4 regions of the Phyllobacterium sp. 22552 genome follow, and region 2 is predicted to be linked to each of the others. Evidence: riboswitches for the same ligand, from Rfam matches in the RefSeq annotation. Region 2 holds a riboswitch; each other region holds the start of a gene.
What was found. A riboswitch is a leader RNA that binds a small molecule or an ion and turns the genes downstream of it on or off. The one in region 2 is predicted to bind cobalamin.
Positions count from the first base shown of each region.

Region 1 (8,087 bases), 180 kb from region 2:
GTTGAGCTTGTGTTCCGAACAGGTCGATCATCCATGTCGACATATTGTGAATTGATATAAATGCTGAAAAGGCAGGGCAGGCCATTGAAAGAGCTTCAAATATCAGCACGGCATCAAGCCGTTTCAAACCCGATCCGCCAACATCCTCGCGCACATAAATGCCACCCATGCCCAGCGGACCTGTCTCGCGAATGACATCGGCGGGAAAATGCTTGTCGCGGTCCCAAGCGAGTGCCTTCGGTGCTACCCGATCAGCCGCAAAAGCGCGTGCCATATCCTGAATTGCCAGTTGATCATCATTGAGTTCAAATTGACCGGCCGCCGCATCAACGACTGCATCCATTATAGTTCCTCCCGAATATTGCTACCGGTCACTCTATCGGATGCGCGTAAGCGCGCAACGGCTTGCATGGGACTAGGAAGAGAAAGACATATCCGCTACTCAAAGCCCATGACACACGCAATCATGTTGCAAGGAACTGGCTCTGACGTTGGCAAATCCGTTTTGGTGGCGGGATTGTGCCGTCTGGCGCGCAATCGCGGTTTGAGGGTTTTTCCATTCAAGCCGCAAAACATGTCGAACAATGCTGCTGTTAGCGATGATGGTGGTGAGATTGGCCGGGCGCAATGGTTGCAAGCGCTGGCTTGTGGCGTGCCCTCGTCGGTTCACATGAATCCGGTATTGCTGAAGCCTCAGTCAGAAACGGGCAGCCAAATCATTGTCCAGGGTAAAGTTTGGGGACAGGCGAAGGGCAAGGATTATCAGCAATACAAGGCGGGATTGCTGAATGCGGTTATGGAGTCGTGGGATATCGTTCGTGCCGATGCGGACATAGTCATCGTTGAAGGAGCTGGATCGCCCGCAGAAATCAATCTGCGATCAGGGGACATCGCCAATATGGGCTTTGCCGTCAAAGCCAATGTGCCTGTGGTTCTGGTTGGCGATATTGATCGAGGCGGGGTGATAGCGTCGATTGTCGGCACGCACGCAATTCTTTCGCCTGAAGATCGGGATATGATTTCCGGTTATCTGATCAACAAGTTTCGTGGCGACATTTCGCTTTTCGATGACGGTTTGAAATCTATCACACAATTTACGGGCTGGCCGTCCTTCGGGGTTGTCCCTTGGTTGAAAGATGCCTCCCGTCTTCCGGCGGAAGACTCGGTTGTATTGGAACGGCTGGTCAAAGGTGATGGGCGGGCGTTGAAAATTGCCGTTCCAGTGCTTGATCGCATTGCCAATTTTGATGATTTCGATCCGCTAATAGCTGAACCGCAAGTCGAGGTCGTCATGATCAAAAGTGGCGAGCGAATCCCTGCAGATGCAGGTTTGGTCATTATTCCGGGCTCCAAATCCACCATTGGTGACCTTCAACGGTTCCGTGAAAATGGCTGGGACCACGATCTTGATCAGCACAGACGCAGAGGTGGTCATATTATCGGCATTTGTGGCGGCTTCCAGATGCTGGGTAAAACAGTATCTGATCCCCAAGGGATTGAAGGAAATATCAGGGAAATTAGAGGTCTTGGTTATCTCGATATCGATACAGTTATGGAGCCGGAGAAGACCGTGCGCAATGTCCAAGCCCGTTCATTGCAGTTTGACATACCGTTGAAGGGCTATGAGATTCACCTTGGTCGAACGACTGGCCCCGATTGCATCCGGCCAGCCGTGAATATTGATGGCATAGCGGATGGTGCAATATCCGCTGACGGCAAAGTATTCGGTACCTATATGCACGGGCTTTTCAACGCGGACGCATTCCGGGCAGCACTTTTAAAGTCCATGGGAATATCTGCTGGCGTTCTCGATTATCACGCTGGTGTAGATGCGGCGCTCGACTCCATTGCAGCGCAATTGGAGTCAGTTCTGGATATCGAGGCATTGTTTGCGCTTAAACGTGTCTGACGGCGTCGGCAGCGATCAAGGTGTCGCAGATTCGTTTGACTTTTAGAGCGCTTGGTGAATAACGTTCAGCAGATGATTGGTTCCCGCATTGGCCAAAGGCCAGGGATCAAAAGGGAATGCGACGGTCGTACCCATTAGGGCGATCCCACCGCAGCCGACCCCGCGACTGTAGAGCGGTTAGGATATATGCCATGCTGAACGCGAAAGCGGACGGCAGTCACTGGGAAACCGGGAAGGCGGCATTTATCTTGCGACCCGCGAGCCAGGAGACCTGCCAATCACAGGGTAATAGTGCCCAAAACCGAGGGGGATTTTCCCTTCTGGCCCTGCACGGAGGTTGTTATGGCTACTGTTCGTACTTCTAATACGATTTCTCTCCCACTCGCATCGCGTCTGACGACGGCTGTTGTGTCATTGCTTCTCGGCGTGTTTATTATTTATGGCGTCGGTCTTTCACATTCTGAAACGCTGCATGACACAGCACACGACACCCGCCATTCATATGGATTTCCTTGCCATTGAGTCTTTGATAGCTGAAATGTTGATTCAGCTATCGACCCTTAAGCATTGAAATAATGATGGTTGTTTGGTCCGGGACCTTTGCAGGTGCCCGGCGTCTCGCTTTTGGAATTGGGGAGTGGACTCCATGTTGGTCAAATATTTGCTGGCTACAATCATAGCCGGTCTGTTTGCCGGAATAATTCTAACACCGGCCATGTATGTAAAAAATGTACCGCTGATATTGCATGCGGAAGAATATGAAAGTGCGGGCGGCGGCGGTCATTCTCACGATACGCCTGCCTCTGCGAGCGAATCTGCGGCGGTTACTCCGCACGAACATGCGGAAGAGGCGGGTCCCGAACTGCCATTTGGTCGTCTCGGTAATACGTTGTTGATCAATCTGGTGGCTGGAGCAGGCTTTGCGTTGATCACTGGTGCTGCGGCGCTTTTCCTCGGTCGTCGCATTACCCTTCAGAACGGAATCTATTGGGGGCTTGCAGGGTTTTTCATCTTCAATTTTGCACCGGCGTTCAGCCTTGCCCCTGAATTGCCTGCTATGCCTGCAGCGGATCTGGCCATGCGGCAGACCTGGTGGCTGATAACTGTCATTCTGACGGCGGGCGGCGTCTATCTGATCGTACTGCGTGAGCAGACTTGGGCTAAGCTTCTTGGTGTTGTATTGATTGTCGCTCCCCATATTTATGGTGCACCGGAAGCAGAAGATCTGACATCAGCGGTGCCTCCGACACTTGCCTCAGAGTTTGCCGTCTCAGCACTGGCAACCAATCTCTTCTTCTGGGTTGTACTTGGTACTGCACTGGGCTGGGCAATTCAGAATTATGCTTCATCGGAGCTTGAGCAGTAATGCAACCGCTGGAACGCGAAATTACCTTTATTCTTGGAGGCGCGCGTTCCGGCAAATCGTCCTTTGCCGAAGGTCTGATCGAATCATCCGGGTGGGATGCTATTTATCTTGCCACCGGCAGAGCGTGGGATGATGAAATGTCCGAGCGAATTGGGCATCATAGAGCGCGGCGCGGATCCCGATGGATTACAGTTGAAGAACCAATTGATCTGGCTGGAAAACTGGAAAGTCTTGCTGGTGTCGAAAAGGCAATCCTGGTCGATTGCCTTACACTGTGGCTGACCAATTTAATGATGGCCGAACGTGATATCGACGCCGAAATTGCACGTCTGATAAACACACTGAGCCATCTCGCGGGTGCCATTGTTCTGGTTTCCAATGAGGTTGGTCTTGGAATAGTACCGGAAAATCGCATGGCACGTGAATTTCGTGATCACGCAGGCCGATTGCATCAAGCCGTGGCTGCCGCTGCGGCAAAAGTCTATTTCGTGGCAGCAGGGCTGCCGCTCAAAATGAAGGGATAACAAAATGCAGGGTCACAAGATTCCGGCAACGGTCATCACTGGCTTTCTCGGTTCGGGCAAGACTACCATGATCCGAAATCTGCTCGAAAATGCCAATGGCAAGCGCATCGCGCTGATCATCAACGAATTTGGTGATCTTGGCGTTGACGGGAATTTGCTCAAAGGCTGCGGTATCGAAGCGTGCCGCGACGAAGATATGATCGAACTTAACAATGGCTGCATTTGCTGCACCGTGGCTGATGATTTCATTCCCACCATGACCAAGCTTCTGGATCGACCTGATCGCTTTGATCATATTGTCATTGAAACGTCCGGTCTTGCTCTTCCACAGCCGCTGGTTGCAGCTTTTAACTGGCCCGAAATCAAGACACAGGTAACCGTTGATGGCGTTGTTACCGTTATTGATGCTGCCGCCGTGTCGGAGGGCCGTTTTGCAGATGATCACGATAAGGTTGACGCTCAGCGCGAGCAGGACGAGTCACTTGATCACGATAGCCCGCTGGAAGAGCTGTTCGAGGATCAAATTCGCGCCGCCGATCTTATTGTTCTGAACAAGACCGATCTTATTGACGAAGCTCAACTTGCCGGGGTCAAGAGTGACGTGCAGAGCCGCTCATCGCGTTCACTTAACATGGTTTCGGCTAGCTTTGGCAAGCTTAGCAATCAACTCCTACTTGGACTTGGTATTGGCACCGAAGAGGATATTGCGAACCGCAAGTCCCATCACGAGATGGAACATGAGGCAGGAGAAGAGCATGATCACGATGAATTTGAAAGCTTTGTCGTTGGGCTTGGGCCGGTTGCAGAGCCCAAATCATTTGTTGAGAAGTTGAAGCATGTGATCGTCGATCATGATGTCCTGCGGCTCAAAGGTTTCGTTGATGTACCCGGCAAGCCTATGCGCCTGGTCATTCAAGCCGTCGGATCACGCATCGAGCATTATTTTGATCGTAGCTGGAATCCGGGCGAAGAACGCCAGACAAGACTCGTTGTTATTGGCCTGCACGATATTGATTCAGCAGCCATTACATCAGCTGTTAATGCTGCTGCAGCCTGATCGGAAATTGAATGCATCTTCTGCTGGCCCAAAAAGGAACGATTGCTGAAGGCACCGAGGCAATTGATCTCGGCCAGACGCCGGGAGATGTGCTGTTTCTTTCTGCTGCCGATACAGAACTTGCGAGCCTTGGTATGGCCCAACGGCAAGCTGGCAATGGCTTGTCGTTACGCTTGGCAAATATGATGGCGCTTGCGCATCCCATGTCCGTCGATGCCTATATCGAGCGGACAGCCCAATATTCCAAACTTATCGTTGTCAGGATTATCGGCGGCGAAAGCTATTGGCCTTACGGGTTGGAAGCGCTCCACGCCTGCGCTGTAAATCATAAGGTTCATTTGGCGGTTCTGCCGGGTGATGACAAGCCCGACCCGGGTCTGGACCGGTTTTCGACGGTTACGCGTCAGGATCGCGACGCTCTTTGGCATTACTTGCTGGAAGGTGGAGCGCAGAATGCGCATCGCTTTCTTGATTATTGCGCGGCAATGATCAATGGCGGAGACAAGCCGCAAGAGGCTGCACCATTGTTAAAGGCGGGCCTTTGGTGGCCGGGGAGCTCGGCTCCATCGCTAACCGAATTGCGCAAACACTGGGTGGCGGATGCTCCAATTGTTGCTATCTGCTTTTACAGGGCACTGGTGCAAAGCGGACAAATGCAACCCGTGGAAGCACTGGTTAGTGCGCTGAAGGCAAAGGGCCTTAACCCCTTGCCGGTTTTCGTTTCCAGCCTGAAAGATCCAATCTCAGTTGCAACACTGACAGGTATTTTTAATGAAGCCGCGCCAGCAGTGGTCCTGAATGCAACTGGATTTGCGGTTTCGGTGCCCGGCGCGTCGCGTAAGCCCACCGTGCTTGAGCATGACGATGCTATGGTGCTGCAAGTCATCTTCTCAGGCTCAAGTGTCGATCAATGGCGCAATTCTGATCAGGGCCTTTCAGCGCGCGATCTGGCGATGAATGTTGCACTGCCCGAGATAGATGGCCGGGTTTTATCGCGCGCGGTGTCGTTCAAATCCGCACGTCATTACGATGAGGCGGTTCAGGCAAATATTGTTACGCATGAGCCTTTGGCCGATCGGGTTGAGTTCGTTGCAGCATTGGCTGCTGGCTGGGCTCGTCTTCGCGCCACAAAGCCTGCCAAGCGTTTGACGGCATTGATCATGGCGAACTATCCAAATCGCGATGGCCGCCTTGGCAATGGCGTCGGCTTGGATACGCCAGCTGCAACGCGGCATATACTCGATAAAATGCGCGAGCAGGGCTATCCGGTCGCCGATATTCCTGCCGATGGCGATGCTCTGATTAATCATTTGATGGCGGGACCAACCAATTCCGCGAATGATGGGCGCGAGGTGCGCGAAACGATTTCTCTGCGAGAATACAAGGACTTCTTCGATACTCTTCCTCAATCGATTCAGGCTGCAGTAGTCGAGCGTTGGGGCAAACCAGAAGCCGACCCGTATTTCATTGCAGGCGATAGCCTATTTGCGCTGCCTTTGACGAGATACGGCGAAACTCTTGTCGGCATTCAGCCGGCTCGTGGTTATAATATTGACCCGAAAGAGACTTACCATTCGCCTGATCTCGTGCCGCCGCATGGTTATATCGCATTCTATGCCTATCTGCGGAGCGTGTATGGTGCCCATGCCATTGTACATGTTGGCAAGCATGGTAATCTGGAGTGGCTGCCGGGCAAATCCCTCGCGCTATCCGAAGAATGCTATCCAGAGGCGGTTTTAGGCCCTGTTCCCCATATCTATCCTTTTATCGTCAATGACCCAGGTGAGGGTACGCAGGCTAAACGCCGTTCATCGGCAGTTATTATCGATCATCTGACGCCGCCACTGACCCGTGCTGAAAGCTATGGGCCGTTAAAGGATCTCGAGGCGCTTGTTGACGAATATTACGAAGCCTCGGGCGTTGATCCGCGTCGTCTTGTGCGTCTAAAGGGACAAATTCTCGATCTCGTGCGCGATATTGGCCTCGACACGGATGCCGGCATTCATGACCATGATCCAGATGATCTCGCTCTGCAAAAACTTGATGCCTATCTCTGTGATCTCAAGGAAATGCAGATTCGCGATGGATTGCATATTTTCGGGCAATCCCCCAAAGGCAGCCTGTTAACCGATTTGGTTGTGGCTTTGGCGCGTGTACCCCGCGGTTCGGGGCATGGATCTGATCAAAGTCTGCAACGTGCGATTGCTTTGGATCTCAAACTCGATGGCTTTGACCCGCTTGATTGTGACATGGCCGCGCCATGGGAAGGTTTGCGCCCGCGAGGCCTGAGAACTCTTTCCGATGCGTCTTGGCGTATCGCCGGAGACACGGTCGAGCGCATTGAAATCCTCGCGGCCAAGCTGGTGGCGGGTGAAATTGAATGCCCCGAAGATTGGGTTACGACTACGGCGGTGCTGGAAGGTATCCGCGACAATCTGCATCCGGCTGTTTCAGCATGTGGCGACGCAGAAATTAATGCACTTTTGACGGCACTTGACGGACGTTTTGTAGCACCGGGACCTTCGGGAGCACCAACACGCGGACGGCCGGACGTTTTGCCAACAGGCCGCAACTTTTTTTCCATTGATACGCGCGCTGTGCCGACACCCGCCGCATGGGAATTGGGACAAAAATCTGCCGAGCTTTTGATCCGCCGATATACGCAAGATCATGGCGAATGGCCGACATCATTTGGTCTAACCGCTTGGGGCACGTCGAATATGCGCACCGGCGGAGATGATATTGCGCAGGCACTGGCGCTGATTGGAGTCAAACCCGTATGGGACATGGCATCCCGCCGGGTTACTGGATATGAAATCATTCCGATTGCTTTGCTGGGGCGTCCGCGCGTGGATATAACCTTGCGTATTTCCGGCTTTTTCCGGGATGCTTTCCCTGATCAAATTGCATTATTTGATACTGCCGTTCGTGCGGTGGGAGCATTGGACGAAGACGAGCAGGACAATCCTATTGCTGCGCGCATGCATAGTGAACAGGCGCGGTTGATTGCCGAAGGTGCCGACGAAAAGCTTGCCAAACAACGCGCGGGATTCCGTGTTTTTGGCTCAAAGCCGGGTGCCTATGGCGCGGGGCTGCAAGCGCTTATGGATGAGAATGATTGGGCGAAGCGCGATGATTTGGCCGAAGCGTGGCTGGTCTGGGGCGGCTACGCCTATGGTGCAGGCGAAGAGGGCAAGCCAGAGCGTGGCCTTCTCGAAGAACGATTGCGGA
Region 1 is NZ_JBQENG010000001.1:567,335-575,421, forward strand. Features, by position in the region: gene ACTJI9_RS02825 (isobutyryl-CoA dehydrogenase) at 1-343, opposite strand, end outside; gene ACTJI9_RS02830 (cobyric acid synthase) at 452-1,909, shown strand; cobalamin riboswitch at 1,970-2,202, shown strand; gene ACTJI9_RS02835 (CbtB domain-containing protein) at 2,252-2,431, shown strand; gene ACTJI9_RS02840 (CbtA family protein) at 2,556-3,275, shown strand; gene cobU (bifunctional adenosylcobinamide kinase/adenosylcobinamide-phosphate guanylyltransferase) at 3,275-3,799, shown strand; gene cobW (cobalamin biosynthesis protein CobW) at 3,804-4,856, shown strand; gene cobN (cobaltochelatase subunit CobN) at 4,868-8,087, shown strand, end outside.
Region 1: another riboswitch for cobalamin. It lies ahead of ACTJI9_RS02835 (CbtB domain-containing protein); the one in region 2 lies ahead of bluB (5,6-dimethylbenzimidazole synthase).

Region 2 (8,087 bases):
GAGATGACAGATCGCAAAGGCGAGATCAGCCCTGTTCATCGTGTAAAAATGGAAATCCTGCACGCCACGTTCGACCAGATCAAGAACCTGTTCCGCTGCGACGGCTGAAGCTACCAGAGCATGAGTCTGCTCGTCATTCTGCAATCCATCAAACCGCTCTGCCAGCCATGTAGGTATGTGAGTACCAGCTTTGGAGCAGAAATTGGTAACCTGGGTGAAATTATGGATTGGAAGTATACCAGGCAAAATCGGAATATAGATTCCGGCACGACGCACCTTTTCAACATAGCGCTCATATTGGTCGTTCTCGAAAAAGAACTGCGTGATGGCACGCGTCGCGCCATTATCGACCTTGCGCTTCAACATATCGATGTCGGTAGCAAAATCCGGGCTCTCGGGATGCTTTTCGGGATATGCAGAAACCGAAATATCGAAGTCAGCGAAAGCTTTCAATCCAGCGACAAGTTCGGCACCGTTTTCATACCCACCCGGTGTCGGTTTGTAATGAGCACCTACGCCGCTTGCCGGATCGCCGCGCAAGGCGACAAAGCGATTGACACCCATGGCGGCAAATTCGCGGATTACCGTGTCCACCTCTTCCTTCGTGGCATCAACACAGGTCAAATGTGCCGCTGCATTCACATCGGTTTCGGTTAAGATGCGCTTGATCGTGCGGGCTGTGCGTTCACGAGTGGAGCCACCTGCCCCATATGTCACAGAGACAAATTCGGGATTAAGCGGAGCCAGACGCGTTACAGTCTCCCAGAGACGCTCTTCCATCACCTCGGTCTTTGGCGGGAAGAACTCGAATGAAACCTTGATATTGCTACCAAGATCGGCACGGCGGGATTGGCGGAAAAAACTCATTAGACACTCTCCGTAACGCGGGAGGTTGAAACAGGATCGGCAATTAGCAAGCGTGGGTCGCGTGCCAGCCACAATTTAACAGTCAGTTTGTCTTTATCTTTTGGTTGTAATTCCATGCTCTGTTCCAGCGTCAGTCCGGCTTCCGTCAGCCAGTCTTTAATCTGTCCGTCATGAAAACCGAGGCGCAAATGGGCATGTCTGTCGCGTAGAAATTCAAGTTCGTGTGGAGCAAAATCGACGATCAACATTCGGCCGGAAGGACGCAAGGCACGCGCAGCTTCACGAATGGCCTCGGCCGGATTATCAAGGAAGTGCAAGACCTGATGGATTGTCACCAGATCGAAAGACTCTCTGTCTACCGGCAAGGAATAGACGTCACCTTGACGGACTTGCGCGTTGGCAATGCCGGACTTCTCAAGATTTGACCGGGCAATCGTCAACATGTCGCGATTGATATCGATACCGACACCGCGCAAGTAGAGCGGAGCAAAGAGCTCAAGCAGGCGCCCGGTACCCGTACCGACGTCGAGCATCGCTTGAAACGGTCTTGCACCTATGATCTTGGTAAGGGCCTCTTCCACAGCGCCGTCTGGAACATGCAACGAGCGGATAGCATCCCAGCTTGAAGCATTCGCGCTAAAATAGGCAGCCGCACGTTCACGGCGCTGAAGCTTCACAGAGGAAAGACGTTCAAGGTCACGCTCCAGCAGGGGATCAGAACAATCCAGGCGATCTAGCAGGGAACGGGCAATATCTCCCACAATCAATGATTCCGCCAAACGGAAATAGGCCCAGGAGCCTTCCTGATAGCGGTTGATAAGACTTGCTTCAAAGAGCAATTTCAGATGTCGTGACACTCGCGGCTGAGATTGTCCTAAAATGGATGTGAGGTCGGAAACGGTTAGATCACCACGCGACAACAAAGCAAGAATGCGTAGCCGACTAGGCTCAGCTGCCGCTTTCAACGTATCAACCATCAGGTCGAGATTAAGATTGTGCCGGTCCATAACCAATCCTCAAAAGACATAAAGATATGTTTATGTCATGAGGCGACGATTGGCAAGAGGTTTTTGCCATTGACGACAATTTCTGCCGCGTCTGAAATAGGCGCCAGAATCAAATTAGAAAGACATCAATGAGTGCAGGAACGAACCGTCAGCGTTCAATCAACAAAGCGCTGACCTTGCTTTTACCCGCCGTTCCCTACTCCGATTCGGAACCAATACGCGCGGCCGCAGGTGCGCCCCATATGAAGACCTTGCCGCCGCCGATTGCCGTATGGTTGGCCGCTATTGCCCATGTGCGGCATCAACATACAGACTATGATGCGCTGCGCGACGAAGGCTATGACAAAGAGTCCGCTCGTTTCTTCGTGCTTGATGCGATTAATCGCAAACTGACGGAATGGCGGGCGACACGTCTTCTGGATCCGGATGAGGAAGATCTGAGCTGAGCTGGCCCCAGCCTTCTTCAAAAATAAGGTCCTGTAATTGGATTCTTTTGCGCCAGCCCTTTTTTTCCAGCTCCGGTGCATCAAAAAGCTCGTCGACATAGCCCAGGCATAGATAGGCAACAATCTCAACGTGATCCGGAATACCTAATATTTGGCGCATGTCATTGTCGTGATAGATGCTCACCCAGCCAACGCCAATACCTTCAGCACGGGCAGCAAGCCACAAATTTTGGACTGCACAAACGGTGCTATAGACATCCATCTGGCGGTTGTGGGTGCGACCGAGCACGACCGTTCCACCGCGTGTCCGGTCGCAGGTGATGCATAAATTGACCGGCGCTTTAAGGATGCCTTCCAATTTGAGAGAGGCATACAGCGCCCGGCGTTCATCTTGAAACAGGGCCTTGGCTTCCTCGTTGGCTTTGGCGAAAGCGCGGTGCACTTGCCTCTTGCGGGCCATATCGCGAATTGTGATGAAGTTCCAAGGCTGCATGAAGCCTACAGATGGAGCATGGTGCGCCGCATCGAGCAATCGCATCAAAACATCATAGGCGATCGGTTTTGACAAAAACTGATCGCGGACGTCTCGCCGGGTATAAATCGCCTTATAAACGGCCGCACGCTCATCGTCAGTAAAATCACCCGCTGGAACCGGACTATCAAAAGCTTCGTGCATTGTTTGCTCCTAACAACGCTTGAGGCCCTCGCCGCCGTCCGCGCAGCTTGGGCTATGGGGTCCGGCCGGTCTTCTGACTTGGGTTCAGCTGAACCGTGCGCCTTCCTGTGGCCTCTCGGCCACCGTGGCATAATGCACGGTCATTCCCCTTACAGCGCTGGGCACGTGCCGGATTTTCACCGGCTTCCCGATTCTCCGCAATCGTCTAAATTGCTGGCACCGGACCTGTTTTCTATTCGCCATGAAAAGGCACTTGGCGCAAGCCTTAGACCCTGTAAATCCACTGTTCGGGAATACGAATATCAACTTTTTCACCGGCGCGTATGATCCCGGGCTTTTCAACCCAAGCGACGATACCCCGCGAGCGCTTGGACACGCGTACAAAATCCAATGCAGTGGTGGTTTCGTCAGGAGTACCCGCATGCGAAGCAATAGAACGACCAGCAATCTTGCAGGGCGCATTCTGTCCATCGACTTTCAACGTCACGCCACCTTCAAAAAACATCAGCGATCTGGGTGGTAGCATCGAAAGGGATGGAATACCGGAAATCACCATGTTTCCACCGATCCATTCAGCTTTCAGCTGAGGCAAGCCCATGCCTCCTGCGATCTCGTCAAGCTCGTCGGCACTTAGAATGGAAAGGTGGCGTTCGTTGCGCATCTCGGTGCCACGCGGATACCAAGGCTCACGTCCGCCAGAGCGACGCGTCTGACCCGCGTGAAAGTCACCGACAATACCGTCAAAAGTCAGTTCCAGTGAATCTGTTGGAGAAGTGACAAAATCCCTGTCGAGTGCCTCAAATAGCCCGATCACACGACCACTGACCTTACGCGAAGGGACTATTTCGTCACGATTACCGAACAGGTCAGTCATCATTTGCTCCAAAGAGTTCCCTGCTTTAGAAAAGCGGCAAATTATCTGGCGATTACACCAGCAAAGACAACGGGGAACCTTGCGGTTCCCCATCTATATTTAGCGTGTCAGAGGCTTGTAGCTTGGACGCTTTGGATTGACGCTATCGGGACCGAGACGACGAATCTTGTCGTTTTCATAATCTTCGAAATTGCCTTCAAACCATTCGACATGGCTATCGCCTTCGAAAGCCAGGATATGCGTCGCGAGACGGTCAAGGAACATGCGATCATGGCTGATGATCACAGCGCAACCTGCATATTTTTCCAAGGCATCTTCAAGTGCTGCCAAGGTTTCCGTGTCTAGATCGTTTGTCGGTTCGTCGAGGAGCAAAACATTGCCACCGGACTGAAGCATCTTGGCCAGATGCACGCGGTTACGCTGACCACCAGAAAGATTTCCAACTTTCTGCTGCTGGTCGGTACCCTTGAAGTTGAATGCTGAAACATAAGCGCGGGAGTTCATCTCATGCTTGCCAAGCTTGATGATGTCAGTTCCGCCGGAAATTTCTTCCCAGACATTCTTGTCGGCTTTCAGGTGATCGCGACTCTGATCGACATATCCGAGGTTAACAGTCTCGCCGACGCGAATAGTGCCGGAATCCGGCTTTTCCTGACCGGTGATCATCTTGAACAGAGTGGTTTTACCCGCACCGTTCGGACCAATAATGCCAACAATACCGCCGGGTGGCAGTTTGAAAGTCAGGTTTTCGATCAGCACACGATCACCGAAAGACTTGGTGAGATTTTCGGCTTCGATAACCACCTGACCCAGCCGTTCACCCGCCGGTATCAGAATCTGGGCATCGCCGGGGCGCTGGTCGTTAGCGGCATCAACGAGCGCATCATAGGCCTTGATACGCGCCTTCGATTTTGCCTGACGTGCTTTCGGGCTGGCGGAAATCCACTCGCGTTCGCGCTCGAGAGCTTTCTGACGGGAGTCATCTTCACGGCCTTCCTGCAGCATGCGCTTGGACTTGGCACCAAGATAGGCAGAGTAATTGCCTTCATAAGCAATGCCGCGCCCACGGTCGAGTTCGAGAATCCAGCCGGTCACATTGTCAAGGAAGTAGCGATCATGCGTAATCAGAAGCACGGAGCCCTTATATTCGCGCAGATGTTTTTCAAGCCAGGCGGTCGTTTCAGCGTCCAAATGGTTGGTCGGTTCGTCGAGCAGAAGAAGATCAGGCTGTGACAGGAGCAAGCGGCACAAAGCAACACGGCGGCGCTCACCACCGGAAAGATTGGTTACTTCGCTGTCGCCGGGTGGGCAACGAAGTGCTTCCATCGCCATCTCAACTTGCGATTCAAGGTCCCAGAGGTTTTGAGAATCGATGACATCCTGTAACTTGGCGCCTTCATCGGCGGTCTCGTCGGAGTAATTCATCATCAATTCATTGTAGCGATCGAGAATGGCCTTCTTGTCGGCAACGCCATCCATGACATTGCCCATAACGTCCTTGGCTGGATCCAAATAAGGTTCCTGCGCCAGATAGCCAACGGTAGCGCCATCCGCCAACCAAGCCTCGCCTGTATATTCCTTATCCAGACCAGCCATGATTTTCAGAACTGTAGACTTACCAGCACCATTTGGACCCAGAATACCAATCTTGGCATCTGGGTAGAAGGACAAGTTGATATTCTCAAGAACCTTCTTGGTTCCATATGCCTTGTTCAGGCCGGACATGTGATAGATGAATTGGCGTGCCATAACGCGCGTCACTCCGATGCTCGGGATTTCTTTTGAATGAATTTGCGCCGTATGTAGGCGAAAGCCTCAGCCGTGGCAATGGATGCCCATCAATTTCGACCTTCGCCAAACGAGCGAAACCGGGCGCGGATATTTCCGTCACCCGGTTTCCCCTCTGGTGCCGCAACAGGAAGCGTCCTCTTCTCCCGGTAGCGGCCATGTAAACTAACTAGACGAAATACGTTTCGTCATTGCAACAACATCATCCGATTCGCGATTACACCGCAAAATTGCAATGCCCGCGAAACTCATATGCTTCAGGTTTAAAGTTCTGCGGCAAGTTTAACGGGTTTGCAAGGGGTTTTGCAAAATAAAATTGCACACCAAATCGCCTGACTAATAATTGAGCACAATAGTCCAAAATTAAGAATAGTTTGTAGATTGTTTTCCACATTGACTAATTTTACGGCACCCTCTCAACTGGGCTTCTCGCAAAGAGGTTGCCATGAGTTTTGATGATACCGACGTTTTGACCACCAGTACTGGTGCAGCCCTTGCAATACGACACATGCCCGCAAAGGGTCGGGTTCGCGGGATCATTCAAATAAATCACGGAGTGGCCGAGCATTCTTTGCGCTACAAACGTTTTGCAGGATTTCTGAGCGAGCATGGTTTTCACATTTATGCACATGATCATCGGGGGCATGGCCTGACGAGAGCACAAGACGCACCGGCGGGACGCTTTGCTGCAAAAGATGGGATGGACGCCGTGTTGCGCGATGTTGATGCGGTCAACAATGAAGCGCGCCTACGCTATCCGGATTTACCCCTGATCATTTTCGGGCATTCCCTCGGCGGACTTGTCGCGCTTAATTACGTTTTCAAACATCAAGAAAAAGTGGATGCGGCTGCAGTCTGGAACGCAAATTTTTCGGCCGGAATGTTGGGAAGGTTCGCCCAATGCCTATTGCTGGCTGAACGTATGTTTTTAGGTTCTGATGTCCCAAGCATGCTGCTGCCAAAACTTACATTTCAGGAATGGAATCGCAGTGTAGCCAATCCGCGAACGGATTTTGACTGGCTCTCGCGGGATTCTGCTGAGGTTGATTTGTACGTGAAGGATCCCCTTTGCGGCTGGAGCCCTACTGTGAGCATGTGGCGTGATACATTCGATTTGGTATTCACCGGAGCAAAGGATAGCTTGTTGAGTAAATTGCGTCGCAACCTACCCTTCAACCTCGTTGGCGGTGCCAAAGATCCGGCGACAGCACAAGGCACTTCCGTCAATCATCTGGACCATAGAATGCGCAAGCTCGGCTTTACAGACGTTACGACCAAAATATACCCCGATACGCGCCATGAGGGCCTTAACGAAATCAACCGTGAACTCATCATGAGAGAATTTGCCAATTGGGCTATCCGCACAGTGTCAAAGGCAAGCCGATGATTGCTGAGCAAGCGGCAGCCCCGCTTAAAGGCATACGCGTCATTGAACTAGCCCGAGTGCTGGCTGGCCCATGGGCCGGACAGGTTCTCGCTGATCTTGGAGCCGATGTCATAAAGGTGGAAAATCCCTCCGGCGGCGACGAGACACGCGGCTGGGGGCCCCCTTTCATCACCAGCGCAGAAGGCGAGAACCTTTCCGCAGCGTATTTTCACTCTTGCAACCGAGGCAAGCGCTCCATCACGGTTGATTTTACAACCGCTGAGGGACAAGAAACCGTAAAAGCGCTCTGCCGAACAGCTGATGTTGTGCTTGAGAATTTCAAGGTGGGCGGACTGGCAAAATACGGACTGGATTACGCCAGCCTAAGCACTGAGAACCCGAGACTAGTCTACTGCTCAATAACAGGTTTCGGCCAGACCGGCCCATATGCATCGCAGGCTGGTTATGACTTTATCATTCAGGGAATGTCCGGCCTGATGTCGGTGACGGGCGACCCTGATGGCCAGCCTCAAAAAGTAGGTTTGGCAGTCGCGGATGTATTTACCGGACTCTATTCGGTCATTGCTATTCAGGCAGCCCTTGCCCATGCCGCTAAGACCGGTCAAGGTCAAATGGTGGATATGGCGCTGTTCGATGTCCAGTCAGCTGTTATGGCCAATCAGGCAATGAATTTTCTGGCTACGGGGAAAAGCCCGAACCGTATGGGCAATGCACACCCGAATATCTCCCCTTATGAGGTTGTTCCCACATCTGACGGACACCTGATCCTTGCTGTCGGCAATGATGGGCAATTCGCCAGATTCTGTTCAATCATCGAGCATCCGGAATGGGCGAGCGATGAGCGGTTTCTCACAAACCGATCCAGACTTGAAAATCGCACGATACTAACAACGCTCATCAGCACGGAAACCTCAAAAAGAACCCGGGCTGAGCTGCTGAACGCCTGTGCCAAAAATGCGGTGCCAGCGGGACCGATCAACAAGATTGGTGAGATGTTCGACGATCCGCAGATCGTGGCGCGGCAATTGCGACTTGACCTGGA
Region 2 is NZ_JBQENG010000001.1:386,466-394,552, reverse strand. Features, by position in the region: gene metF (methylenetetrahydrofolate reductase [NAD(P)H]) at 1-867, opposite strand, end outside; gene ACTJI9_RS01990 (ArsR/SmtB family transcription factor) at 867-1,874, opposite strand; gene ACTJI9_RS01985 (DUF2293 domain-containing protein) at 2,003-2,320, shown strand; gene bluB (5,6-dimethylbenzimidazole synthase) at 2,253-2,996, opposite strand; cobalamin riboswitch at 3,043-3,235, opposite strand; gene ACTJI9_RS01975 (MOSC domain-containing protein) at 3,262-3,870, opposite strand; gene ettA (energy-dependent translational throttle protein EttA) at 3,970-5,619, opposite strand; gene ACTJI9_RS01965 (alpha/beta fold hydrolase) at 6,104-7,045, shown strand; gene ACTJI9_RS01960 (CaiB/BaiF CoA transferase family protein) at 7,042-8,087, shown strand, end outside.

Region 3 (8,087 bases), on a different contig from region 2:
GGGATTATCAAACATATCGGGCTCGTTTCGTTCAGCTATTAGACGGTCGGCGCTGTAGACCGAACAGTTGGGTTGGTGAGGGGCGGGGAAGACCCGCACCAACAAACGGAGAGGTATTGAGGGGCGGTAGCGTCTGTATATTCATGCTGGCCTGCAGGGCTTCTTCCGTGGTGCAGATGCCGACAACAAATGCAGGATCAGGGCCAAAGACAGCGCCGCCACGCCTTGTGTACTTATCATATTCCAGTGAACGAGTATTATAGATGCCGGCCATCCCAAGACCACCCTTGGCATCGATTTCATCCATCTCGCTCATGCACATCTTGCCGCGTTCCACACATCGGTTGAGGACTGCGCTGAACAGTTCCGGATCAACACTTGCATAATGCTGTACCGGTACTTTTTCGCTGGGCTGTTCCAGTTGCAGATAGGTCATCCGATCAAGAGTGGTACCTTTTGACTTGACGTCGGCAATCCATTTTTCAAAACCCTCATCCGGCAGGCCGTGAAAAGCGAAGCGCATACCGGAAAAACCGGCGCCACTGTAATTGGCCGAAAAGCCCTCATATTCGCCGGGGTGATTGATGACGGCGCTCAGCTTCGTCTGCATGCCGGGCATAGTGTAGATCTGCCCGGCTAGCGCAGGAATATAAAACGAGTTCATCACCGCCGAGGAGGTCAGCCGGAAAGCGATGGGCCGATCGACGGGAGCGGCCATTTCATTGACGCTGGCGATACCATATTCCGGATAGATAAAGAGCCACTTCCAATCCAGCGCGACCACTTCGACCTGCAATGGCTTGACCGTTTCGGAAACTGCTTTGCCGGGGGAAATGCGTCCAAGCGGACGATAGGGATCGAGCAAATGTGTCGCCATCCAGGTAACCGCGCCAAGGCAGATGATGATCAGCAGCGGCGCCGCCCAGATGATCAATTCCAGCTGGGTGGAGTGATCCCATTCCGGGTCATAAGGCGCATCCGTGTTTGACTGCCGGTATTTCCAGGCAAAGAACACGGTGAGCACCATCACGGGAATGATAATGACAAGCATGAGGACGGTAGAAATAATGATCAGGTCGCGCTGTTGCACGGCGACGTCGCCTGACGGGCTCATGACAACAGCATTGCACGCGCTAAGCAATGCAAGCAGTGGAAGCAGGGCGATGGCAAAAAAACGGTTCAAGAGACTTCCTGTCAATGGAAACAGCGCCTAGTTGCGCCATCACTAGCTGCACCATAGTCAGAGCGACATTGGACAATTTGCCCAATCCTCCCGTAGTGTGTCACAATGATAAAGGATACGCTAGCAGTGACCGCAAACGAGCAAACCTGAACGGTTTCAATATTTGATCGAGGAGCGCACCGGGCAATGAGCGCTAAAACAGGAGCGGCATCTTCGACAACGCTTGAGCAGGACGCAACGCGCCTTCACTCGCGACATGACGACGTTAACGTTGGCGAGATTGCCATCGGCGTGATTATCGGCAGAACGTCCGAATTCTTTGACTTCTTCGTCTATGCTATTGCCTCCGTGCTGGTCTTTCCGAAACTGGTGTTCCCCTATGTTGATGCTCTGACGGGCACGATCTATTCGTTCGGTATTTTTGCGCTGGCCTTTCTTGCGCGGCCGATTGGCACGGTTATCTTCATGCAGATCGATCGCACTTATGGCCGTGGCGTAAAATTGACGATTGCCCTGTTCCTGCTTGGTAGCTCGACCGTTGCGGTGGCGTTCCTACCCGGTTATGCCCAAGTCGGTTGGGCATCTGCAGCGCTTTTGGCACTGTTCCGGATAGGACAGGGGCTTGCGCTGGGCGGTGAGTGGGATGGCCTCGCATCGCTTCTGGCGCTCAATGCACCCAAGCAACGCCGTGGCTGGTATGCGATGATACCGCAACTCGGTGCTCCCTTGGGGCTTATGGTTGCGGCGGGGCTGTTCGCATTTTTCGTTGCCAATCTTTCCGCAGAAGACTTCCTGGGCTGGGGCTGGCGCTATCCGTTTTTCGTTGCTTTCGCTATTAATGTGGTGGCGCTGTTTGCACGGTTGCGAATGGTTGTTACGCCGCAATATGCAAAATTATATGAAAGCAGAGAACTGCAGCCAACGACGGTGGCCAACACATTACAGCATGAAGGTCGCCACGTGGTCATTGGTGCTTTTGCACCGCTTGCGAGTTTTGCGCTCTTTCATATGGTAACGGTATTTCCACTGTCTTGGGTCTTCCTGTTTACGGATCAGGGCCCGGCCCGCTTTCTTTTGATTGAAGCATTCGGAGCGGCTGTGGGCGTCATTACCGTGTTTGCGTCGGGCACGATTGCCGACCGCGTCGGACGCCGGAATTTGCTGGGCGGCACCGCCATAGCCATTGCCGTGTTCAGTGGGTTTGCTCCTCAATTGCTTGATGGCGGCGACATCGGCGAACTGATCTTCATGATCCTTGGATTTATTTTGCTTGGTCTGTCCTTCGGCCAGTCATCCGGCTCAGTGGCCTCGCGCTTCTCAAAGAAGTTCCGCTATACCGGCTCGGCATTGACCAGCGATATGGCATGGTTGTTCGGGGCGGGTTTCGCACCGCTGGTCGCGCTGCTGCTATCTAGCCATTTCGGCCTGATAGCTGCGGGCGGCTATCTGCTCTCCGGTGCTGTGTGCACGCTTATAGCCCTCAGCTTGAATCGTCAGACCGACAATCAGGACGTGTAGTCCCTTCCTCACTCATTCCATTTCGTGCGCAGCGCCAAATTGATTGGCAGCTGTGCATAGTTTCAATTTTGGTTTGATCTAGCTGTTGACGGATTTTTAACATCCACTACTATATATAGTGTTCAAGGTTCTTCCGATTCGTGAGAGTGGGAAGCTAAGACGGGAATACGGTGAGTGGTGCCTTTAAGGTACTGTGATGCCGGAGCTGCCCCCGCAACTGTAAGCGGCTAGCACCTGTTCGATACTGTCACTGGGGCTCTAGGCCCCGGGAAGGCAAGAATAAGTGCGTTGATCTGCGAGCCAGGAGACCTGCCTTGATCTGATGAGTCCACCGGCGGGGTGCCGGAGCGGTCGCGCCAATGCACGAGGATTTTCCGTGTAAAACGCTTCCCTGCCCCTCCACGAGCGAGCAACAGGGTGAAGTGCATGAGAAACCTATCCAGCGCATTGATTGTGGGCGACCCGCCGTAAATCGGGCGGCACTTGAGTAAGTCATACAGTTTTAAACCAAACTAGCTGGCAGCAATCAGAGCTGCCAGACCATGTTCTCACGACCAAAAATCAAATGAGGAAGTCATGAATATTGTCGTTTACAGCAAGCCGGCCTGTGTCCAGTGCACCGCTACGACCCGAGCTCTTGACCGGCAGGGTATGGAGTATGACGTTATTGATATTTCCAACGATCAGGATGCTCTCGAACTTGTTCAAAGTCTCGGCTACCGCCAGGTACCTGTGGTTGTCGCCGGCGAAAAACACTGGGCCGGTTTTCGCCCGGATATGATTAGCACCCTTGCCTGACAGGGATGGGTGTCATGAGTGGGATCGTCTATTTTTCGAGCAGGTCGGAGAATACCCACCGTTTTGTTTCCAAGCTGGGCTTCACCTCACAACGGATACCGATCGGTTCTCATGAAGAGCTGAAGATCAACGCACCCTATATTTTGATCGTGCCAACTTATAGCGGCGATGGCGGCAAGGGTGCCGTTCCAAAACAGGTGATCCGCTTCCTCAACCAGGCGGAAAACCGTTTAAATCTCCGCGGCGTGATTTCCGCGGGTAACAGTAACTTCGGAGCGACCTTCGGGATTGCCGGCGACATCATCTCTGCCAAATGCCAGGTGCCTTACCTTTACAGGTTCGAGCTGATCGGCACGGAGCAGGATGTCGTAAACGTCAAACATGGATTGGAACGATTTTGGACGCGCTCACGCTCGAACGACCAGTGAAAGCCAACGAACCAGTGCTGGATTACCACGCGCTGAACGCGATGCTGAACCTTTATGATGAGGAGGGCAACATCCAGTTCGATCAGGATCGTATGGCGGCGAAGCAGTATTTTCTGCAGCATGTGAACCAGAATACGGTGTTCTTTCACAATTTGCGCGAGAAGCTCGATTACCTGGTAACCGAAGGCTATTATGAGCGCGCGGTGCTTGATCAATATTCCTTCAATTTCATGCGCGATCTGTTCAACCATGCCTATGCGAAGAAATTTAGGTTTCCAACATTTCTTGGCGCATTCAAGTATTACACCAGCTACACGCTGAAGACCTTTGACGGAAAACGCTATCTTGAGCGTTACGAGGACCGCATCTGCATGGTGGCGCTGACGCTGGCGCAAGGAAGTGAAACCCTGGCGCGGGATATGGTTGACGAGATCATTTCCGGGCGTTTCCAGCCTGCAACTCCCACCTTTCTCAATGCTGGAAAGAAACAGCGCGGCGAGCTGGTGTCCTGCTTTCTGCTCCGAATTGAAGACAATATGGAATCAATCGCGAGGGGTATCAACTCGGCCCTGCAGCTCTCCAAACGCGGGGGCGGCGTTGCATTATCGCTCACCAATATCCGTGAAGCGGGCGCGCCGATAAAGCAGATTGAAAATCAGTCATCCGGCATCATTCCAGTCATGAAGCTTTTGGAGGATAGTTTTTCCTATGCCAACCAGCTTGGTGCAAGACAGGGGGCAGGTGCGGTCTATCTGAACGCACATCATCCCGACATAATGCGTTTCCTCGATACCAAGCGCGAAAATGCGGATGAGAAAATCCGTATCAAGACGCTGTCGCTCGGCGTTGTCGTGCCGGATATTACTTTCGAATTGGCGAAGAACAATGAGGATATGTATCTGTTCTCTCCCTATGACGTAGAGCGGGTCTACGGCGTGGCCTTTACGGAAATTTCGGTGACAGAAAAGTACCGTGAAATGGTCGCAGATTCGCGTATCCGCAAAAAGAAAATCAAGGCTCGCGACTTCTTTCAGGTCTTGGCCGAAATCCAGTTCGAAAGCGGCTATCCCTACATCATGTTCGAGGACACAGTGAATCGCGCCAACCCGATTGCAGGGCGCATCACCATGAGCAATCTGTGCTCGGAAATCCTTCAGGTCAGCGAGGCGAGCGAATACAATGCCGATCTGTCCTATAGCGATATGGGCAAGGATATCTCCTGTAATCTCGGCTCGCTGAATATTGCCGCCGCAATGGATTCAATGGATTTTGGCAAAACCATCGAAACGGCCATCAGGGCGCTGAGCGCCGTCTCGGACATGAGCCATATCTCGTCGGTGCCTTCTATCGAAAAGGGTAATGATGACAGCCATGCCATCGGCCTTGGGCAGATGAATCTGCATGGTTACCTGGCCCGCGAACGCATTTATTACGGCTCTGACGAAGGTATCGATTTCACCAATATCTATTTCTACACCGTGACCTATCACGCCGTTCGCGCATCCAATCGCCTAGCGGTTGAACGCGGCCAAAGCTTCAAGGGCTTCGAGAACTCGAAATATGCATCTGGAGAATATTTCGACAAGTATACGGCGCAGGAATGGCTGCCAGCAACTGAGCGGGTCCGCGAATTGTTCGAAACAGCTGGCATTGCGATCCCGACACAGGCCGACTGGCTGGCACTGAAAGAGGCTGTGGTGGTATCCGGTCTTTACAATCAGAACCTGCAGGCTGTGCCGCCCACGGGCTCCATTTCCTACATCAATCACTCAACCTCCTCGATCCATCCGATCGTGTCGAAGATCGAAATCCGCAAGGAGGGCAAGATCGGCCGCGTCTACTACCCGGCCGCGTTTCTGACCAATGATAATCTTGATTACTATCAGGACGCCTATGAGATTGGCCCGGAAAAGATCATCGATACCTATGCTGCAGCAACGCAGCATGTCGATCAGGGCTTGTCGCTGACGCTCTTCTTCCGCGATACCGCGACCACGCGCGATATCAACAAGGCGCAGATCTATGCCTGGAAGAAAGGCATCAAGACAATCTACTATATCCGTCTTCGTCAAATGGCTCTGTCCGGCACGGAAGTGCAGGGCTGCGTATCCTGCACGCTTTGATTTCCGGGGAAACAATGAACATTCAAATCAAGAATAAAGCTGTAAAGCTTCCTGCAGCCGTTCGCGCCATCAACTGGAACCGCCTTGAGGATGACAAGGACCTTGAGGTCTGGAACAGGCTTACCGGAAATTTCTGGCTGCCGGAAAAGGTGCCGCTGTCGAATGATATTCCGTCCTGGGCTGCACTCAAACCCGAGGAACAGCAGCTTACCATTCGTGTGTTCACGGGGCTGACCCTGCTCGATACAATCCAGACCAGCATTGGCGCGCCAAAACTCATGGAAGATTCGATCACTCCCCATGAGGAAGCAGTCTATTCCAACATCTCCTTCATGGAGGCCGTGCATGCCCGTTCCTACTCGTCCATTTTCTCCACATTGTGCTCGACACCTGACGTTGATGATGCCTATCGCTGGTCCGAGGAAAATGAGCATTTGCAGAGGAAGTCCGCGCTGATCCTCGAACATTACCGCAATCCCGATCCTCTCAAGCGCAAGATTGCCAGTGTGTTCCTGGAGAGCTTCCTGTTTTATTCCGGATTCTATCTACCGATGTTCTGGTCGAGCCGCGCCAAGCTGACCAATACTGCCGACATGATCCGCCTCATCATCCGGGATGAAGCTGTACATGGCTATTACATCGGATATAAGTTTCAACGCGGACTGGAACGTCTTGGTGAGGAGCGCCGTTCGGAAATCAAGGATTTCGCTTTCGATCTTCTGCTTGAACTCTACGACAATGAGGCAAAATACACCGAGACACTCTATGATGGTGTCGGCCTGACCGAGGACGTGAAGAAATTCCTTCATTATAATGCCAATAAAGCACTGATGAACCTCGGCTACGAGGCTCTCTTTCCTGCGGAAGCCTGCAAGGTCAACCCGGCAATTCTTTCAGCGCTATCCCCGAATGCTGATGAAAACCATGACTTCTTTTCCGGTTCCGGCTCTTCCTATGTCATAGGCAAAGCGATCGCCACGGAAGATGAGGACTGGGATTTCTGATCGGTCAGGCTTTTTAGTTAAAGTAGATGATGAGCGACTTAAACTGGAGGATTGTAATTTGCAGAAAAATCAATCCAAAACAGCTAGTTATAGCGGTTTCATCAATCTCTGCATTGATCAGCCTAGCTGTCCAGTATCGCTTGCAATGCGGAAATCAGTTTTTCGCATTCGGAGTCTGTGCCTATGCTGATGCGTAAATAGTCGTTTGTCCTCTGGCCGGGCAGGTGCCTTACAAGAATGGCCTTTGTTCTGAGTTGTGTAAAAATTTCCTTTGCAGAGCAGGCAGGGTGATGGACAAACAGAAAATTTGCCGAGGAGGGCAGGACTTCAAAGCCAAGGCCGCGCATGGACAAAGCCAATCTGTTGCGTGTCGCCATAATTTTATTGCGGCTTTCTTCAAACCAAACTGTATCCTGCCAGGCGGCGATAGCGCCGACGATGGCCAGTCGATCCAGCGGATAGGAGTTGAAGCTGTCTTTAACGCGATTTAACGCTTCAATAAGGGAAGACTCTCCAACAGCAAAGCCAACGCGAAGCCCCGCCAGTCCGCGCGATTTTGACAAAGTTTGGACAACCAGCAAGTTTGGGTAGTTCCTGACGAGAGGAATAGCGCTTTCAGCGCCAAAATCGACGTAGGCTTCGTCGATGACGACCACCTGATCAGGATGCTCGATGAGGAGTTTTTCAATTTCCGATGGTGGCAGTGCTGTACCGGTCGGCGCATTTGGGTTTGGTAAAATGATGGCACCGCAATTTCGCCGGTAATCGGATGTGCGAACTGACATTATGTCATCGAGTGCGATTTCGTCGAAATCAATTCCGTAAAGACGGCAATAGGTAGGATAGAAGCTGTAGGTAATATCCGGAAACAGCAACGGTGCATCGTGCTTCAACAAAGCTTGAAAAGTATGTGCCAGCACTTCATCGGAGCCATTGCCGACAAAAACATTGCTTTCGTCAAGACCGTAACTTCTGGCAATTGTTGCCCGCAATTGCAGCGCCGTGGGATCGGGATAAAGGCGAAGTGAATCTG
Region 3 is NZ_JBQENG010000007.1:224,639-232,725, forward strand. Features, by position in the region: gene cyoB (cytochrome o ubiquinol oxidase subunit I) at 1-15, opposite strand, end outside; gene cyoA (ubiquinol oxidase subunit II) at 32-1,183, opposite strand; gene ACTJI9_RS17465 (MFS transporter) at 1,370-2,701, shown strand; cobalamin riboswitch at 2,810-3,032, shown strand; gene nrdH (glutaredoxin-like protein NrdH) at 3,278-3,499, shown strand; gene nrdI (class Ib ribonucleoside-diphosphate reductase assembly flavoprotein NrdI) at 3,514-3,927, shown strand; gene nrdE (class 1b ribonucleoside-diphosphate reductase subunit alpha) at 3,897-6,050, shown strand; gene nrdF (class 1b ribonucleoside-diphosphate reductase subunit beta) at 6,065-7,054, shown strand; gene hisC (histidinol-phosphate transaminase) at 7,177-8,087, opposite strand, start outside.
Region 3: another riboswitch for cobalamin. It lies ahead of nrdH (glutaredoxin-like protein NrdH); the one in region 2 lies ahead of bluB (5,6-dimethylbenzimidazole synthase).

Region 4 (8,087 bases), 280 kb from region 2:
GATCAAACACGCATAAATGATTTGCCTGCTTCGATTGAACCGCAAGATCGCGCATCAAGGGCGTTGCGTAAGCCGCCAACCGCCGAACAGGGGCGTGGAGCTGTGCAAGGCCGAAAAGCTTGAGCGTCAATGAATAGCGATCACCTTCGAGCCTGGTTACATAGCCTCGGCGCACCAAGCGATCCAGCATCCGATAAAACTCGTTGGGGCTGCGGCCAAGGCGCTTGGCTATCTCCGCCTGTGTTACGCCGCCATCAATGCCGGCAAGCAGCTCCAATATATCAAGACCTTTGTCGAGTGCGGGCGCGCGATAGCGGTCACTGTCGTCTTCATCAGTCATATGCGAATACCCCCTGGAGCGCTTCTGCAATCTTTGAATCGCCTGCGCCCTGACTGTTTATTTTAGCGCAATTCCGAATAGAAAACCGGTTCCCATTTTCCTGGAATTCCTCTCATCTAGGCTTATACGAAGAACATGAGCAGATGGAAGCGGTTTCATCGCTTGACGATATGTGGCGCAAATGTTTGTATATGAATGAAGTTCCCATATATGGGTATATAATATATAAGGGCAATATACAAAGCCCGACGGGAGGATAATTTGGCTAAGATCCAGCGCGTGGAACTGCGGATGGTTGACCTGCCGCCAAAGGTGCTGCGGACGGATGCAATTCAGAGTTTTGTCAGCCAGGAAACGCCAATCGTTACAATTACCGATAGCGATGGCGCTGTGGGCACGGGTTATAGTTATACGATCGGAACGGGCGGATCGTCGGTAATGCGACTTCTTTCCGATCATCTGGCACCCAGACTGCTTGGCAAGGATGCAGACCAGATCGAAGCCATCTGGCATGATCTTGAATTTGCTACACATGCAACCACCATCGGCGCAATTACTGCGATTGCGCTTGCAGCCATTGACATCGCTCTGTGGGATTTACGGGCCAAGAAGCAGAATCTGCCTTTATGGAAACTTGCTGGCGGCGCAAAGGATCGCTGCCCGCTTTATACAACTGAAGGTGGCTGGCTGCATATTGAAAAGCAGGCTCTGGTCGATGACGCGCTGCAAGCCAAGGCAAAGGGTTTTAAAGGTGCCAAGGTCAAGATCGGCCGTCCGCATGGATCGGAAGATCTTGATCGCCTGTCGGCCGTTCGCGCTGCCGTCGGTTCCGGATTTGAGATCATGACGGATGCAAATCAGGGTTTTTCACTTGATGAAGCCATTCGGCGCTCGCACGTGTTGCGGGATATTGATCTGGCGTGGCTGGAAGAGCCGCTGCCAGCGGATGATATTGATGGGCATGTGCGCCTGTCAGCTTCTACACAAACGCCCGTGGCGGTTGGAGAATCGCTCTATTCGATCCGGCATTTCCGCGAATATATGCAAAAGGGAGCCTGCTCCATCGTTCAGGTCGATGTTGGCCGTATTGGCGGGATCACTCCCTGGCTGAAAGTGGCTCACGCAGCAGAAGCCTTCAATATTCCCGTATGTCCACACTTCCTGATGGAACTCCATGTCAGTCTGACATGCGCGGTTCAGAACGGCAAATATGTTGAGTATATTCCCCAGCTTGATGATCTGACCAAGACTCAAATGCGGATCGAGAATGGCTATGCTTTGGCACCGATGGAACCAGGTATCGGAATCGACTGGGACTGGGATGCCGTTAAAGCCCGCAGCGTGGAAGAGTTCACCACTGAAATTCGCGTTTGATGGCTGACTTAACGAGAAATGATTGCCCTGTTCAGGGCTGAAGTGCATGACTGGCATCATAAGATGCCCAATGGAGATATGAGATGACAGGCAAGCTTGAAGGCAAACGCGTTCTTATCACGGCAGCTGGACAAGGCATTGGTCGGGCTTCGGTGCTGGCTTTCGCACGCGAAGGTGCAATCGTGCATGCAACCGATATCAATCAGCAACTGCTCGATGCTTTGCCGAAGGAAGCCAATATCAAGCCGCGCAAGCTCGACGTGCTCAAGGCAGAAGAAGTGACGCAGATCATTGGCGAAATCGGCGCTATCGATGTGCTGTTTAATTGCGCTGGTTTTGTCCATGGCGGTTCAATTCTCGATATGCCGGACGCCGATCTGGATTTTGCACTTGATCTCAATGTCCGCGCCATGATCCGCACGATCAGGGCGGTACTACCGGGTATGATCGAACGTAAGGACGGTGCTATCGTCAATATGTCTTCAGTCGCCAGCAGCGTGAAAGGTGTCCCGAACCGTTTTGCCTATGGCGTGACCAAGGCTGCCGTATTGGGAATAACCAAATCGGTAGCCGCGGATTATATTACGCAGGGTATTCGCTGCAATGCGATCTGCCCCGGCACGGTGGAAAGTCCTTCGCTTGAGCAACGCATGCGCGCTGGTGGCGACTATGACGCCACGCGGGCGGCATTTATCGCGCGCCAGCCCATGGGGCGTCTGGGCCTCCCGGAAGAAATCGCTGACCTTGCCGTCTATCTTGCTGGTGCTACCTACACCACGGGACAGGCCTACAATATTGATGGCGGCTGGACAGTTTAGGAAAGACCATGACCCTCATCACTGATCTTCGCGTTTTCGATATCCGTTTCCCGACCTCGCAAAGTCTGGACGGATCGGATGCCATGAATCCTGACCCGGACTATTCGGCTGCCTATGTGGTGCTGGATACGGATGCAGGGCTTTCCGGCCACGGCCTTACCTTTACCATCGGGCGCGGCAATGAGATCTGCTGCCTTGCCATTGAGGCCATGAAACACCTTGTTATCGGCCTTGAACTTGATTGGATAAAGGAAAACCCGGGCAGGTTCTGGCATTTTATCACCGGTGACAGCCAGTTACGCTGGATCGGCCCTGATAAGGGTGCAATGCATCTGGCCACAGGCGCGGTAGTGAACGCCGTTTGGGATTTGCTGGCCAAGGAAGCGAAGAAGCCTGTCTGGCAACTGGTCGGTGAAATGACGCCGGAAGAGATCGTCAAAATCGTGGACTTCCGCTATCTTACGGACGTGCTGACGCCTGAAGAGGCGCTGGAAATTCTGCGTAGAGCAGAGGTCGGTAAGAAAGAACGTATTGAAACGCTAAAAGCAGATGGGTATCCCTGCTATACGACATCGGCAGGCTGGCTGGGCTATTCCGATGAAAAGCTCCGTCGCCTTTGTCAGGAGGCCGTGGATGCGGGCTTCAACCACATTAAGATGAAAGTCGGCCGCGATCTCGAAGATGATATCCGACGTCTTACCATCGCGCGCGAAGTGATCGGCCCTGACCGCATTCTCATGATCGATGCCAATCAGGTCTGGGAAGTGAATGAAGCCATTGATTGGGTGAACAAGCTTGCCTTCGTCAAGCCGTTCTTCATTGAAGAGCCAACGAGCCCCGACGACGTTGCGGGCCATCGCAAAATTCGGCAGGCTATCCATCCGGTGAAAGTCGCGACCGGTGAGATGTGTCAGAACCGCATCATGTTCAAACAGTTCATCGCCGAAGGCGCTATCGATGTCGTGCAGATCGATAGTTGCCGCATGGGTGGACTGAACGAAGTGCTGGCGGTGCTGCTTATCGCCGCAAAGTATGAGCTACCAGTCTGGCCGCATGCGGGCGGTGTTGGTCTGTGTGAATATGTCCAGCATCTGTCAATGATTGATTATATCGCCGTTTCAGGGACGAAAGAGGGCAGGGTTATCGAGTATGTCGATCATCTGCACGAGCATTTTGTTGATCCCTGCAACATTCAGGATGCGGCCTATATGCCACCCTCGCTGCCGGGCTTTTCAATTGAGATGAAACCGGAATCGATCAAGCAGTATTTGCATCACGGTCTTTAAAGCCTTTCCGCCCGGTAAATGAACCATCGCCGTCTCTGGTGATATTCATTGCTGACATGGAAAGGGTATTGTGCCGCCATTCTGACGTGCCGGAGTGGCGGCATTTTCTGTTTTTTCGGTCGTGTCGTCTTGTGTAAATGCGATGTCGTTTCCGCACCTATTCTTTTTATCATCCGGATGCTTTTATCAGGCTACTTGAGGTGCCGCTTTCTAGGGAAGGTGGAGAATTGGGAAGCCGGTTTAATCCCGGCGCTGCCCCCGCAACGGTAGTGGAGTGAAACGCGGCAAAATAGCCACTGGAGCATGGTTCCGGGAAGGCGCCGTGAGGCTCGCAAGAGCAACTCCAGAGCCCGGAAACCAGCCGCAAGCGATAACACCGACTGATCGCGGTGGGCGATCAAGGAGCATTGTTTTGTATGGGCAGCCATACGGACGGTCTTCTCCGTCACCACCAGTCAGTTCTTTCGCAAATGAGATGGCGAGGACACGACATGGACGCACATAGTGAACTACTCCGGAACCTGAAACACCGGAAACCTGGTTATGGCCTTGAGCAGGCTTTCTACAATGATCCGGAGTATTTCCGGTTGGATATGGAAAATATCTTCTACCGCGACTGGCTGTTTATCGGTCATGATTGCGAAGTGGCGCGACCGGGCAATTATTTTACCGTGCAGATTGGCGATTATCCGGTCGTTATCGTCCGGGACCGCGAGAAGAAAATACGCGCGTTTCATAATTCATGCCGCCATCGCGGGTCGCGCGTTTGTGCTTCTGAACGGGGCACCTCGGCGAAGCTTGTTTGCCCCTATCATCAGTGGACTTATGAACTGGATGGCCGTCTATTATTCGCGCGCCAGATGGGCGACGATTTCGATGCCAGCCAGCACAGCCTGAAGACGGTGCATTGCGAAAGCGTTGGCGGCTATATCTTCATCTGCCTTGCGCCGATTGCGCCGGATTTTGCCGCTACGCGTGCCATGATCGATCCTTATCTTGCACCGCATCGCCTCAGCGAAACCAAAGTCGCCTTTCAAAGCTCGATCGTGGAGAAGGGTAATTGGAAGCTGGTGTGGGAAAACAACCGCGAATGCTATCATTGCGCCGCCAATCATCCGGAACTCTGTAAGACGTTTCCTGAAGCACCAAGCGTGACTGGCATACAAGGCTCAAAGGATGATCCGGAAATCGTGGCGCATTGGGACAAATGCGAAGCCGCAGGTCTGCCGAGCGTGTTCCGTATCGATGAAAATGGCCAGTACCGTGCGACACGCGTGCCGCTGCTTCACGAAGCCGAGAGCTATACCATGTCGGGCAAACGTGCTGTAGCGCGTCAGCTTAGCGATGATGTGAATGCACGGCAGATCGGTTCGCTATTGCTCTATCATTATCCGACGACGTGGAATCACATTCTGGGGGATCATGCCCTTTCTTTCCGCGTTCTCCCGCTTAGCCCGACAGAAACCCAGGTCACGACCAAGTGGCTGGTGCACAAGGACGCGGTGGAAGGCGTCGATTACACCATTGAGGAACTCACGCATGTCTGGCTCGAAACCAATGATCAGGACCGCCAGATCGTTGAAGAAAATGCTTTTGGCATTCGCTCTCCTGCCTATGAGCCGGGCCCTTATTCGGTAGAGCATGAAGGCGGTGTTCTGCAATTCCTTGAATGGTATTCCAACACGATGGAAACGCGCCTTTCCGGCGACAAGCGACTGAGCAAGGTAGCGTAGTGAATATGGGCATTCCTCAAAAGTACCCGCATCTCGATCAGATGCAGCCATGGAACGACCGGCTGCATCTGCTGGAGTGCCTGTCTGTCATTGAGGAAGCGCCCAATGTGAAGACATTCACATTTCGTTCCGACAATCAAAACTGGTTCCGGTATGAGCCCGGCCAGTTCATGACGTTTGAATTGGGTACGCAGCCGGATGCGGTCCTGCGTACCTATACACTCTCTTCCAGCCCCTCGCGGCCATTTACGATTGCAATCACGGTCAAAGCGCAGGATGGCAGCATCGGCACCCGCTGGATGCTGGACCACCTCACGCCGGGCGCGCGGCTGAAAGCATTTGGGCCGCTGGGTGACTTTTCAATCTCAAAACATCCCGGCGAAAAATATCTGTTTATTTCTGCCGGATCAGGCATCACGCCTATGATGTCAATGACGCGCTGGATGCAGGATTGTGCACCACAAAGCGATATTAGTCTTGTCAGTTGCGCACGCCGCCCGAGCGATATAATTTTTCGCAAGGAACTCGAATATCTGACCAGTTGCATGCCAAATCTCAAATTGTCCTTTCTGATCAAGGAACATGAAATGGGGCAGCTCTGGACGGGTATCAGAGGCAGGCTCGAAGCGCCGAAGCTTTCGCTATTGTCGCCCGACTTCAAGGAACGGACGATTTTCTGCTGCGGTCCTGACGGATTCATGCGCGATGTTCGGGCCATGCTGGAAGAGTCCGGCTTCGATATGGCCAATTACCATCAGGAAAGCTTCGGTTCCGCCGCCGAACCTGTGCTTCCGGTAATGGACGATATTTCTACGGAGGTGTCTGAAACTGCCGCGATCGTCACTTTCTCCATGGCCGGCAAGGATGTGCACTGCGTCGCAGGCGATACAATCCTCAAGGCTGCCCGTGGTGCTGGCATTCGAATTGCCGCGGCCTGTGAATCCGGATTGTGCGGCACCTGCAAGGTCATGAAAATTTCCGGCAATGTCGATATGAACCATAATGGCGGGATTCTCGACGAGGAAATTGATGAAGGCTATATCCTGGCCTGTTGTTCCAAACCGTTGGGCAATGTCGAAGTGGAAGCCTAGAGCAAATTTTGCTCCAGCTCCCAAGCGCATTTTCGTGTTGTCGATCTCAATCCCCTTGCTTTTCCCGATGCATTGCTTGACGAAGCTCGTGTATTGCCAGAGGCCGAGATTCGCATAGAGCAGGCTGGCTCAAAGCGGTGGGGAGGAATCCAAAATGGCTGCACCAATTTTTGCTATCAATCATATCGCTACTCCTTATCTTCGCCCTGCCGCGTTTTTTCAGTTGGCGGTGGCGCTTGGCTTGCGCGATGTTGAGATTCGTAATGACCTTGGCGGCAATGCGATTATTGACGGCACAGCTGCAACTGAAATGAAGGCGCTATCGAAAGCAGCCGGCGTGCGCATTGCCACGATCAATGCCTTGCAGCGCTTTAACGAGTGGACTCCGGAACGTGAGCACGAGGCTATTGAGCTTGCGGATTATGCGCGAGACGCTGGCGCAGCGGCACTTGTTCTGGTTCCTGTCAATGATGGTACGGGTCAGGAAGAGGGTGAGCGGCAGACTAATTTGCGAAAGGCGCTGACGGCGCTAAAGCCCATTCTTGAGAGCCGCGGACTGTTGGGTTTTGTCGAACCGCTGGGCTTTGAAATTTGCTCGCTTCGTTCAAAGGGCGAGGCAGCGCATGCCATTGAGGCTATCGGGGGTAAGGCTTGTTTCAAGCTTGTCCATGACACTTTCCATCATCATCTTGCCGGAGAGCCAGAATTTTTTCCGGATTTGACAGGGCTCGTCCATATTTCCGGCGTGACGGATCCTCATGTGAGCATTGATGATATGCGTGATCCGCACAGGGTTCTGGTTGATGAGAATGATCGCCTTGGCAATGTCGATCAGATCCGCGCACTTTTGAATCAGGGCTACAAGGGCTTGTTTTCGTTTGAGCCTTTTGCAGAAGAAGTCCAGAAAATGGCTGACCCGGCACGTGCCATTTCTGCCAGTATGGCATGGATTAATACCCGATTGGGCTGAACGCCGCTTCGCTCTAAAGGCCTATATCCCATGGCGTCCCGCTTTCTGATAAGGTAGGTGCGACTATTGTTGGGAGAATGGCGATGTTCTTGCAAACGATTGACGATGAAAGCGCGACGGACGAAGTGGCCGAAATTTATGCCAGGCACAAAGCCCAGCTTGGCTTCGTCATGGACGCGACGCGCTGCTTTACGGCGCGCCCTGGTCTTTTGCCCGCCTATACAGATTTCATGGATAAAATACGGGCAGGCTTTTCGCTCGGCATGCGAGAATGGCGGCTGATCACGCTCATTGCGGCAAAGCACATCCCTTCGACCTATTGCTCGCATGTTTATGCGAAACAACTGATCGGCGATCTTGGGTCAAAGGAAATGGTACTCGCTGTCCATAGCGATTTTCGAACTGCCGGGCTTTCTGCTGCGGATGTGGAAATGCTGGTCTATGCGGAAAAGATTACGCAGGATGCTTCCAAAGT
Region 4 is NZ_JBQENG010000001.1:110,655-118,741, forward strand. Features, by position in the region: gene ACTJI9_RS00510 (IclR family transcriptional regulator) at 1-340, opposite strand, end outside; gene ACTJI9_RS00515 (mandelate racemase/muconate lactonizing enzyme family protein) at 602-1,714, shown strand; gene ACTJI9_RS00520 (SDR family oxidoreductase) at 1,798-2,532, shown strand; gene ACTJI9_RS00525 (L-fuconate dehydratase) at 2,541-3,818, shown strand; cobalamin riboswitch at 4,000-4,198, shown strand; gene ACTJI9_RS00530 (aromatic ring-hydroxylating oxygenase subunit alpha) at 4,310-5,551, shown strand; gene ACTJI9_RS00535 (2Fe-2S iron-sulfur cluster-binding protein) at 5,557-6,642, shown strand; gene ACTJI9_RS00540 (TIM barrel protein) at 6,797-7,612, shown strand; gene ACTJI9_RS00545 (alkylhydroperoxidase) at 7,696-8,087, shown strand, end outside.
Region 4: another riboswitch for cobalamin. It lies ahead of ACTJI9_RS00530 (aromatic ring-hydroxylating oxygenase subunit alpha); the one in region 2 lies ahead of bluB (5,6-dimethylbenzimidazole synthase).